DNA from 2 places in the Rhizobium sp. BK379 genome. Region 1 is predicted to be linked to the other one. Evidence: riboswitches for the same ligand, from Rfam matches in the RefSeq annotation. Region 1 holds a riboswitch; the other holds the start of a gene.
The links. A riboswitch is a leader RNA that binds a small molecule or an ion and turns the genes downstream of it on or off. The one in region 1 is predicted to bind cobalamin.

Region 2: linked by a shared signal. The riboswitch ahead of cobU (bifunctional adenosylcobinamide kinase/adenosylcobinamide-phosphate guanylyltransferase) and the one ahead of nrdH (glutaredoxin-like protein NrdH) in region 1 are both predicted to bind cobalamin.

What each region holds. Positions count from the first base shown of each region.
Region 1 is NZ_JACIAD010000008.1:391,187-396,476, reverse strand. It holds gene metE (5-methyltetrahydropteroyltriglutamate--homocysteine S-methyltransferase) at 1-1,728, shown strand, start outside; cobalamin riboswitch at 1,905-2,132, shown strand; gene nrdH (glutaredoxin-like protein NrdH) at 2,395-2,616, shown strand; gene nrdI (class Ib ribonucleoside-diphosphate reductase assembly flavoprotein NrdI) at 2,630-3,031, shown strand; gene nrdE (class 1b ribonucleoside-diphosphate reductase subunit alpha) at 3,010-5,178, shown strand; gene nrdF (class 1b ribonucleoside-diphosphate reductase subunit beta) at 5,195-5,290, shown strand, end outside.
Region 2 is NZ_JACIAD010000001.1:1,372,397-1,377,686, forward strand. It holds gene cobN (cobaltochelatase subunit CobN) at 1-1,738, opposite strand, end outside; gene cobW (cobalamin biosynthesis protein CobW) at 1,750-2,796, opposite strand; gene cobU (bifunctional adenosylcobinamide kinase/adenosylcobinamide-phosphate guanylyltransferase) at 2,801-3,310, opposite strand; cobalamin riboswitch at 3,638-4,029, opposite strand; gene FHT93_RS07160 (chloride channel protein) at 4,237-5,290, shown strand, end outside.

The sequences.
Region 1 (5,290 bases):
TTACCTGTTTATGCGAGGGTGCTTGCGGAACTGAGCGCTGCCGGTGCCGACTGGGTGCAGATCGACGAACCGTGCCTGGTGCTGGATCTCTCAGGAGAAGAGCAGGCAGCATTGAAGCATGCCTATCGTGCGCTGCACGAGCTGGTACCGAACCTGAAGATCATGCTCGCCACCTATTTCGGCAATATAGGCGATAACCTGCCGACGGCGCTCGCATTGCCGGTTTCCGGCCTGCATGTCGATCTCGTTCGTGCTCCGCAGCAGATCGATGCCCTTCTCAAGACGTCCCCCGATTTGACGCTGTCGCTCGGCATCATCGACGGACGCAATATCTGGAGGGCGGACCTTGCCGTGATCCTGAAAAAGATCGAGCCACTGGTTCAGCGCTTCGGCGCGGAAGGACTGCAGATCGCGCCGTCCTGCTCGCTGCTGCATGTGCCGATCGACCTGGATCTGGAAACCGGACTGGATGAGGAACTGACGTCGTGGCTCGCTTTCGCCACCCAGAAACTCGATGAACTCTCTGCCCTCGGCAGTTCCGGCGGGGCTTATCAAGTAATTGCTGCAGCCTCTCAGGCCGTTGCCTCTCGAGCGGCTTCTCCACGTGTGCATGATCTCAAAGTCAGGCAGCGGGTCGCGGCAATCGATGAGACGATGATGACGCGGAGCAGCGGTTTTGTCGAGCGGACCAGCCTGCAGGAGCGCAAGCTTCTCCTGCCGCTCTTCCCGACAACGACGATCGGCTCCTTCCCGCAGACATCGGATGTGCGCAAGTCCCGCTCGGCCTTCGCAAAGGGTACGATCAGCGAGGCTTACTACGATGCGTTCCTGAAAAAGGAGACCGAAGCGGCGATCCGCTGGCAGGAGGAAATCGGCCTCGACGTGCTCGTCCACGGGGAATTCGAGCGCAACGACATGGTGCAGTATTTCGGTGAGCAGCTTTCCGGTTTCGCCTTTACGCAGCATGCCTGGGTGCAGAGCTACGGTTCGCGCTATGTCCGCCCGCCTATCATCTTCGGCGACGTCTCTCGGCCAAAGCCGATGACAGTCGAGTGGTGGCGCTACGCGCAGTCGCTGACGGACAAGCCAGTCAAGGGAATGCTGACCGGTCCGGTGACGATCCTCAACTGGTCCTTCGTGCGTGATGATCTTTCTCGCGCCGATGTCAGCCGGCAGATCGCTCTGGCGATCCGCGACGAAGTGCTCGATCTCGAAAAGGCGGGTGCTGCGATGATCCAGATCGACGAGGCCGCTCTCCGTGAGGGTCTGCCATTGCGCCAGGCCGACTGGAAGACCTATCTCGACTGGGCGGTCGAGAGTTTTCGCCTCTGCGCATCCGCTGTTTCCGACGAGACGCAGATCCATACGCATATGTGCTATTCGGAGTTCAACCAGATCATCGATGCCATCGCCGCGATGGATGCCGATGTGATCTCGATCGAGACGTCACGATCGAAGATGGAACTGCTGGAGGCTTTCCGCAGCTACAAATATCCGAACGAGATTGGCCCCGGCGTCTACGACATCCATTCGCCCCGCGTTCCCGAGGTCGCCGAGATGACGGAGCTCCTGACGCTGGCGCGGAAGCGTCTGACGGACGGACAGCTATGGATCAATCCAGATTGCGGATTGAAGACACGCAAGTGGGAAGAGGTTCGTCCGGCGCTGGTCAACATGGTTGCCGCCGCTCGGCAGTTGCGTATTGCCGCAGCGCCGACACGCGCCTGAGCGCCTAATCGATTCCTGGAGAGCCGGCTATAGGCCGGCTCTTTCCGACGCGGCCTTCTCTACAGGCTGCTTTCGTTAACCATTCATTAACCACGTTTTTCACAGGAATGCAGCGATTTCAAACATGCCGTAACGCGATGCACAAACCATCCGTTGACGCAAACCGGGATTCGAGTACTATATCTAGTGTTCAAGGTTCCTTCGATTCGTGAGGGTCGGGGGCTAAGATGGGAATACGGTGCGTTTCGCCATGACGGCGAGACAAAGCCGGAGCTGCCCCCGCAACTGTAAGCGGCGAGCAACTGTCCGATTTCAGGTCACTGAGGCATGAAGCTTTGGGAAGGCTGGGGGCAGGGTGCTTCGACCCGCGAGCCAGGAGACCTGCCTTGAACGAGGTATCCACGGGCGGGGTGTCCGGAAGGTCGCGTATACGCAGGCGGGTCAAATCCGCCCCTGTTGCGCTGCCCCCGAATGTCCGCTGAACACTTCGGGGTTGAAGTCATTTTGAAAGCATTAAAACCGCCGCCCGCGCAGATCGTGCGGGGGAGAGTGTTCGGCGTGTAAAGCGCCAACTTTGTCAGATCAATACCAAGCATTGCCTCGGACGCCGCAAGGCGCCCGATCCTAGTTTTGCGTCTGGAATCCATTGACATCACGAGGAACATGATGAGCGTTACCGTTTACAGCAAGCCTGCCTGCGTACAGTGCACCGCTACCTACCGCGCCCTCGACCGTCTGGGCGTCGACTACCAGATCATCGATATCTCCGAGGATGCCGACGCGCTCGATCGCGTGCGCGGCATGGGCTACATGCAGGTTCCGGTCGTCGTTGCCGGCGAGAATCACTGGGCGGGCTTCCGTCCCGATATGATCAGCGCGCTCTCCTGATCGGAGAAAAGCGGTGGGCCTGATCGTCTATTATTCCAGCCGGTCCGAGAATACCTATCGTTTCGTCGAGAGGCTGGGACTGCGCGCGGCGCGCATTCCCGTCGGAGCTGAAGACATCCACATTCGCGAACCCTATGTGCTGATCTCGCCCACCTATTGTGGCGATGGCGGAAAAGGGGCCGTGCCCAAGCAGGTGATCCGTTTCCTCAACGATGCGGAAAACCGCTCCAACATCCGCGGCGTCATTGCTGCGGGCAACAGCAATTTCGGCGAGACCTACGGGCTTGCCGGCGACGTGATCTCGCAAAAATGCCAGGTGCCTTACCTCTACCGGTTCGAGCTCCTGGGGACTGCCGAGGATGTCGCCAATGTCAAAGACGGGATGGGACGATTTTGGACACGGGGACAAATCTGACGCGGGATGCGGGCGTCAAGCCGCTCAAGGCCGTGGAAGCGCTGGATTATCACGCGCTGAACGCGATGCTGAACCTCTATGACGATGAGGGCAAGATCCAGCTCGACAAGGACCGCATGGCGGCCAAGCAATATTTCCTGCAGCATGTGAACCAGAACACGGGGTTCTTCCATAATCTCAGGGAGAAGCTCGATTATCTGGTAACTGAAGGCTATTACGAGCAGGAAGTGCTCGACCAGTATTCCTTCAACTTCGTCCGCGACCTGTTCGACGAAGCCTATGCCAAGAAGTTCCGGTTCCCAACCTTCCTCGGCGCCTTCAAATATTACACCAGCTACACACTGAAGACCTTCGACGGAAAGCGCTACCTGGAGCGCTATGAAGACCGTATCTGCATGGTGGCGCTCGCGCTTGCCAGAGGCAATGAACAGCTTGCCCGCGATCTGATGGAAGAGATCATCTCCGGCCGTTTCCAGCCGGCAACGCCGACCTTCCTCAATGCCGGCAAGAAGCAGCGCGGCGAACTCGTCTCCTGCTTCCTGCTGCGTGTCGAAGACAATATGGAATCGATCGGCCGCTCCATCAATTCGGCGCTGCAGCTGTCCAAGCGCGGCGGAGGCGTTGCGCTGTCCTTGACGAACATCCGCGAGGCCGGTGCGCCGATCAAGCAGATCGAAAACCAGTCTTCCGGCATCATTCCCGTCATGAAGCTGCTGGAAGACTCGTTCTCCTACGCCAACCAGCTTGGTGCACGGCAGGGGGCAGGTGCCGTCTATCTCAATGCGCATCACCCCGATATCATGCGCTTCCTCGATACCAAGCGCGAAAATGCCGACGAGAAGATCCGCATCAAGACGCTATCGCTCGGCGTCGTCGTGCCTGACATCACCTTCGAGCTCGCCAAGAATAATGAGGATATGTACCTCTTCTCGCCCTATGACGTGGAGCGGGTCTATGGCGTGCCCTTCACCGAGATATCGGTGACGGAAAAGTATCGCGAGATGGTGGCGGATGCCCGTATCACCAAGAAGAAGATCAAGGCCCGCGAATTCTTCCAGGTGATCGCCGAAATACAGTTCGAGAGCGGCTATCCCTACATCATGTTCGAAGACACGGTGAACCGGGCGAACCCGATCGCCGGCCGCATCAGCATGAGCAACCTCTGCTCGGAAATCCTGCAGGTCAGTGAAGCGAGCGAGTTCAACGACGACCTTTCCTACAAGACGATGGGCAAGGATATTTCCTGCAATCTCGGCTCGCTGAATATCGCCATGGCGATGGATTCATCCGATTTCGGCAAGACGATCGAAACCTCGATCCGCGCGCTGACGGCCGTTTCCGACATGAGCCATATCTCCTCGGTGCCTTCGATCGAGAAGGGCAATGACGACAGCCATGCGATCGGCTTGGGACAGATGAACCTGCATGGCTATCTTGCCCGCGAGCGCATCCATTACGGTTCGGAAGAAGGCGTCGATTTCACCAATATCTACTTCTACACGGTGACCTATCACGCTCTGCGTGCATCCAACCGCCTGGCGGTCGAGCATGGCGCAAGTTTCAAGGGCTTCGAGAATTCGAAATATGCCTCAGGTGACTATTTCGACAAATACACCGGGCAGGAGTGGAAGCCGGCGACCGAGAAGGTGCAGGCGCTGTTCGACGATGCCGGCATTCATATTCCAACGCAGGAAGACTGGCTGGAGCTGAAGAAGGCCGTCATGGCTTCCGGCCTCTATAACCAGAACCTGCAGGCGGTGCCGCCGACGGGCTCGATCTCCTACATCAACCACTCGACCTCATCGATCCATCCGATCGTCTCGAAGATCGAGATCCGCAAGGAAGGCAAGATCGGCCGCGTCTATTATCCCGCACCGTTCATGACCAACGACAATCTCGATTATTACGAGGATGCGTACGAGATCGGCGCGGAAAAGATCATTGATACTTATGCGGCTGCCACCCAGCATGTCGACCAGGGCCTGTCGCTGACGCTGTTCTTCCGCGACACTGCAACGACGCGCGACATCAACCGCGCCCAGATCCATGCCTGGAAGAAGGGCATCAAGACAATCTATTACATCCGCCTTCGCCAGATGGCGCTGTCCGGCACCGAGGTGCAGGGCTGCGTCTCCTGCACGCTATAACCGACCGGAGAAAACCATGAACATGCAAGTCAAGCCGGTCAGCCGCGTGCGCGCCATCAACTGGAACCGCATCGAGGACGACAAGGATCTCGAGGTCTGGAACCGTCTGACC
Region 2 (5,290 bases), on a different contig from region 1:
CCTTCGGATCGATATTGTAGCCGCGTGCAGGCTGGATGCCGACGAGCAGCCCGCCGAAACGCGCAAAGGGGAGCGCAAAAGCACCCTCGCGCATGTAGGGATCGGCCTTCGGATCGCCCCATCGCGCGTTGACTTCATCCTGAATCTGATTGGGAAGAGAGGCGAAGAAATCCTTGTATCGACTCAAGGAAAGCCGCTCGCGCACAACCTTGCCGTCGAAACCGGAATTGGTCGGCCCCGCCATCAGATGCCGCATGAGCGCATCGCCATCATCGGGGATATCCGCGAGCGGATAACCAGCCTCCGCCATCGCCCGCATCACCTCGATCGTCCCGGCGGGCGTATCGAGCCCGACGCCATTGCCGAGCCGTCCGTCCCGGTTCGGATAGTTCGCCATGACCAGCGCGACACGCCGCTCCGAAACCGGCCGCTGCCGCAGCCGCGCCCAGTTGGCGGCAAGGGCCGCGACATAGGCCATGCGTCCGGCATCCGGCTCGCTGGAAACGATATTGGCCTCGACCGCGGCATCGTAGCGAGCGGCAGCCTTGAAGGAGACGGCGCGCGAGAGCACGCGGCCATCCACCTCCGGCAGCGCGACGTTCATGCCGAGATCGCGGGCCGACAAGCCTTGCGATGAGGCTGCCCAGGCCTCCCGCGACGAGGCGGAAAAGATCGCCTGCAGCACGATCGCGTCGTTGGCCTCCAGCACCGTCGGCTCGCGATCAGCACCGGGTGCGGACACGGCAAAGCCTGTCGTGTTGATGACCACGTCGGGTTGGAGATCGGCGAAGATGGCTTCGAGGATGCCTTTGGAGACGGGATCCTTGAGACTGTAGGCAAAGACCGGCAAAGGGCGAAGACCCTGCGCCTGCAGGGTTTCGATCAGTGCCTCGACCGGGCGGGTTTCGCCGCTCTGCACGAGTGCGCGGTAGAAGGCGATGGCAACGACGGGTGCTGCCTGTCCCTTCTCCCCAGCGGGGGTCCGGAGGACGGGTCGAGACCCGTGGCTCGACCCCGGTCGGTGGCCCAACGGGTCGGATGAGGGGGCCACCGCACAAACCTCGAAATCGTGCTCCTGTTGCTCGGTCTCTCCGTCGCTCGCCCCCCTCATCTGCCCTGCCGGGCGTCTTCTCCCCACTGGGGAGAAGACAGAACCGGTGAGCTTCCGCCACTCCTCGACCCCAACAAGCCCCCGCCCTGGCCACCAGATCCCGGCCTTCATCAGCGGCACAGCCGGCGCCGGCTTCTCCTCTCTCGAGAGCATCGCCGCCGCATAGGCGAGAAAGCCCCGTGCATTGGCATCCCCGCCCTCGATCAGATAGGCCCAGAGCGCATTCAGATCATCCAGCGCCACATTGGAAAACGGCGTCAGCCCGGCATCCGGCTTCGAATCCCCCGGCAGCACCGCAATCAGCGCACCGCTGCGCGCTGCGACCGCATGCAGCGCCTCCAGCGCATAGTGGAAATAGCTCGCCCCGCCGAGCGCCCGTACGATGATCAGCTTCGCATGCCGCGCCGTCCGTTCGACGTATGTATCGACCGACATCGGGTGCTTCAGGCTCATCAGGCTCGCAAGCCTCAGCGAATAGCCTCCTTCTCCGCCGCTATGGGCCGCGGCAATCGCCGCAAGCTCGGTATCGGCAGCGGACAGGAACAGGATATCGCCCGGCGACTGGCCGAGGTCGATCGCCTCGTCCCCGTCGCTGATCGTCCCCTGTTGAGCGAGAAGCAGATGCATTCGTTATGTCCTCAGACGAGCGCTTCGATCGCCTTGCGCACCGCGTCCTGATCCATCTCGTGCAGACCGATGACGACGAGGCGCGTATTGCGGGCCTCACCCGGCGCCCAGGCACGGTCGAAATACTGGTCGATGCGGGCACCCACGGCCTGTAGCTGCAGGCGCATCGGCTTGCCGGAGACATCGATGAAGCCTTTCAGGCGCAGCACGTCATGCTCGGCGATGATGCCCTTCAGCTTCTCGACGAAACCTGCCGTATCCGAGACAGCGCCGAGTTCAACGACGAAACTGTCGAATTCGTCATGGTCGTGCGGCTCGCCATCCTCATGCTCCAGCTCGTGATGGGACTTGCGGTTGACGATATCGTCTTCCGTGCCGATGCCGAGGCCGAGCAGCACGCTTGCCGGCACCTCGCCGTTCTTCGCTTCGATCATGACAGGCTTGCGGGCAATGCGCGAGGCGACTTCGCTCTTCACGCGGCCGAGCCCGTCCGCGTCGATCAAATCGGTCTTGTTGAGCACGATCAGGTCGGCGCAGGTCAGCTGATCCTCGAAAAGTTCCTCGATCGGGCTTTCATGATCGAGCGATTCATCCTCGACACGGCGCGCATCGACGGCATCGTGGTCATCGGCAAAACGACCGGCAGCAACGGCCGCACTATCGACCACGGTGATGACGCCATCGACCGTCACTTCGCTCCGGATATCCGGCCAGTTGAAGGCGGCGACGAGCGGCTGCGGCAATGCAAGGCCCGAGGTCTCGATGACGATATGGTCAGGGCGCTGCTCGCGCTCCAGAAGCTTGGTCATGGTCGGAATGAAATCGTCGGCAACGGTGCAGCAGATGCAGCCATTGGTGAGCTCGATAATGTCGTCCTCGGTGCAGTTTTCCGCACCGCAGCCCTTCAGCACGTCGCCATCGACGCCGAGATCGCCGAACTCGTTGATGATGAGCGCGATCTTCTTGCCGCCGGCATTGGTGAGCAGGTTGCGGATCATCGTCGTCTTGCCGGCGCCGAGAAAGCCGGTGATGACGGTTGCGGGGATTTTCTGCTGCATGGAACTAACCCTTCATTTTCAGCGGCAGACCCGCTGCGATAAAATAAACATCCGCGGCCGAAGCCGCGATCATCTGGTGCAGCCGGCCTGCATGGTCGCGAAATTCCCGCGCCATGCGGTTCTCGGGCACGATGCCGAGGCCGACTTCATTGGAAACGATGACGAGCCGCGCCTTAGCATGAGGCAGAAAGGCGGCAAGGGCGGCAGACTGGGCGGCGATATCGCGCCCCTCCATCATCAGATTGGTGAGCCACAGCGTCAGACAATCGACGAGGATGGCCCTGCCCTCCGCGTCGATGGCGGTCAGGCGCTCGGTGAGATCGAGCGGTTCCTCATGCGTGGTCCAGGAGGGGCCGCGGTCGGCCCTGTGCTGGTCGATGCGCGCCTGCATCTCGTCGTCCCAGGCGCGGCCGGTGGCGATGTAGTGGCGCTCGAGACCGCTCGTGGTGATGAGATTTTCGGCGAAGCCGGATTTGCCGGAGCGAGCGCCGCCGAGGATGAAGGTGGCGGTCATGACAACACCGTCCGTAGAGGATGGGCACGGCCTTCGCCACGCCCCTCATTCCTGTGCTTGTCGCAGGAATCCAGCCTGCCCAAGTCCTTGGGCAGGAGAGACTCATTCCGCGATAACGTTGATTCATTCACGGCACAGACGCGCCGTGGCTGGTTTCCTGTGACAAGCACAGGAAGCAGGGAAGAGAAAACGGCCTGCGCCGGAAGCTCATCACAGAGGGGCGGCGGAACACCGCGCCCATATCGCACCACCAGAGGCAGCGCTGAATAACATCCTTCAGCCAAGACAACCTCCGTGCTGGCAGCGGGCAAAGCGCCCAAATTGGGCATTATGCCCGGCACGGATAGCAGGTCTCCTGGCTCGCAGTTATCGGCCGCGACAGGGGCGACCCCTCGGTCGCCCCTTATCGTGCCAGCGGATCTGCCTCGCCTTCCCGGCTGCATCTCGTGAAAAGGCGGACGATTCGTAGAATTAGAGGCGTCCTGCCCCGGCTGATCACGATGCATTTCCAGTGGCTTTTCCGGCACTTGTCCGCCTTGCCCGCTTGCAGAATGCAAGACCGTCGGCGCCGCAATCCAAATGCCGGATGGAAGACCCTGACTGCTCTACAGTCGCGGGGTCGGCTGTGATGAAGGCGCCCGGCTTGGGTCCGCCCCGTCACATTCCCTTTTAATCCGGAAGGCGTTTGCCGATCCGGAACCATCCATTATGTGGATTCATGGTTAGGCGCGTGCAACTCCCATGTCAATTGCCGCGCAGCGTCCCGCTCATGTTCATCTCGACTTACACTACGGATATTATCGTCTTTAATCAAAGGCTTACGTCACAAAAACTTTACGGCCCGGCCGGTTTTTTGCCGCAATTGCCGCTCATGCGGATGCCGGCTCCGCCCTTGACCCCTATTCTTGCCGCCTAATTTCTCCATGATGCTCTCCCGAATGCACATTCGCCGCCTCGGCCCTCTAGGCACCGCCTTCGATCCGGGGCGCCTGCGCGCGCTTATTCGCCACAGCGAAATGGGCATGGTCTTTGCCGGCGCGCTTGTCGGCATCGTATCGGGGCTTGCGGTCTCAGCCATGAGCTATGCCTCGGAAGAGATGCACAGCCTGATCTTCGGCATAGACGGCACGACGAGGCTCAGCGCCTCGCAGATCGACAGCAAGTTTTTGCTGATGACGGCCCCGGTAGCCGGCGGCATGCTTCTCGGGCTCTTGCTCTTCATTCTCGCCAAATGGCGCAAAAAGCCGATGGTCGACCCGATCGAGGCCAATGCGCTGCATGGCGGCCGCCTGTCGCTGACGGACAGCATCCTTGTCGCGATCCAGAACCTCGTTTCCAATGGCTTCGGCGCATCCGTCGGCCTGGAAGCCGGTTATACGCAGCTTGCGGCCGGCATCGCCTCGAAATTCGGCCTGAAGCTGCAGCTGCGCCGCGCGGACCTGCGTGTGCTCGTCGGCTGCGGCGCAGCCGGTGCCATCGCCGCCGCCTTCAATGCACCGCTGACCGGCGCCTTCTACGCCTTCGAGCTGATCATCGGCACCTACACCATTATGTCGCTGACGCCTGTCGTGGTCTCAGCACTTGTCGCAACTCTTGTTGCGCGCCTTCTTGCCGGCAGCGATTTCATCATCGATGTCGGCAGTTTCGGCGCTGTCCAGCCGGCCGACTACGTGCCGGCCATTGCGCTCGGCGCCTTCTGCGCCGGCGTCGGCATCCTCATCATGCAGGGCGTCTCCTTCGTAGAGGAATTGGCGCGCAAGAGCGCCATCGCACTGCCCTTCCGCCCGGCGCTCGGCGGCATCGTCGTCGGCCTGCTGGCGCTGGTATCGCCACAGGTGCTGGCCGCTGGCCACGGCGCGCTGCATCTGAACCTCTCCCACGAGATCACGATCCCCGCGCTGATCGGTCTCTTCCTTCTGAAGTCGGTGGCATCCGCCGTCTCCATCGGCTCCGGCTTCAGGGGCGGCCTGTTCTTCGCCT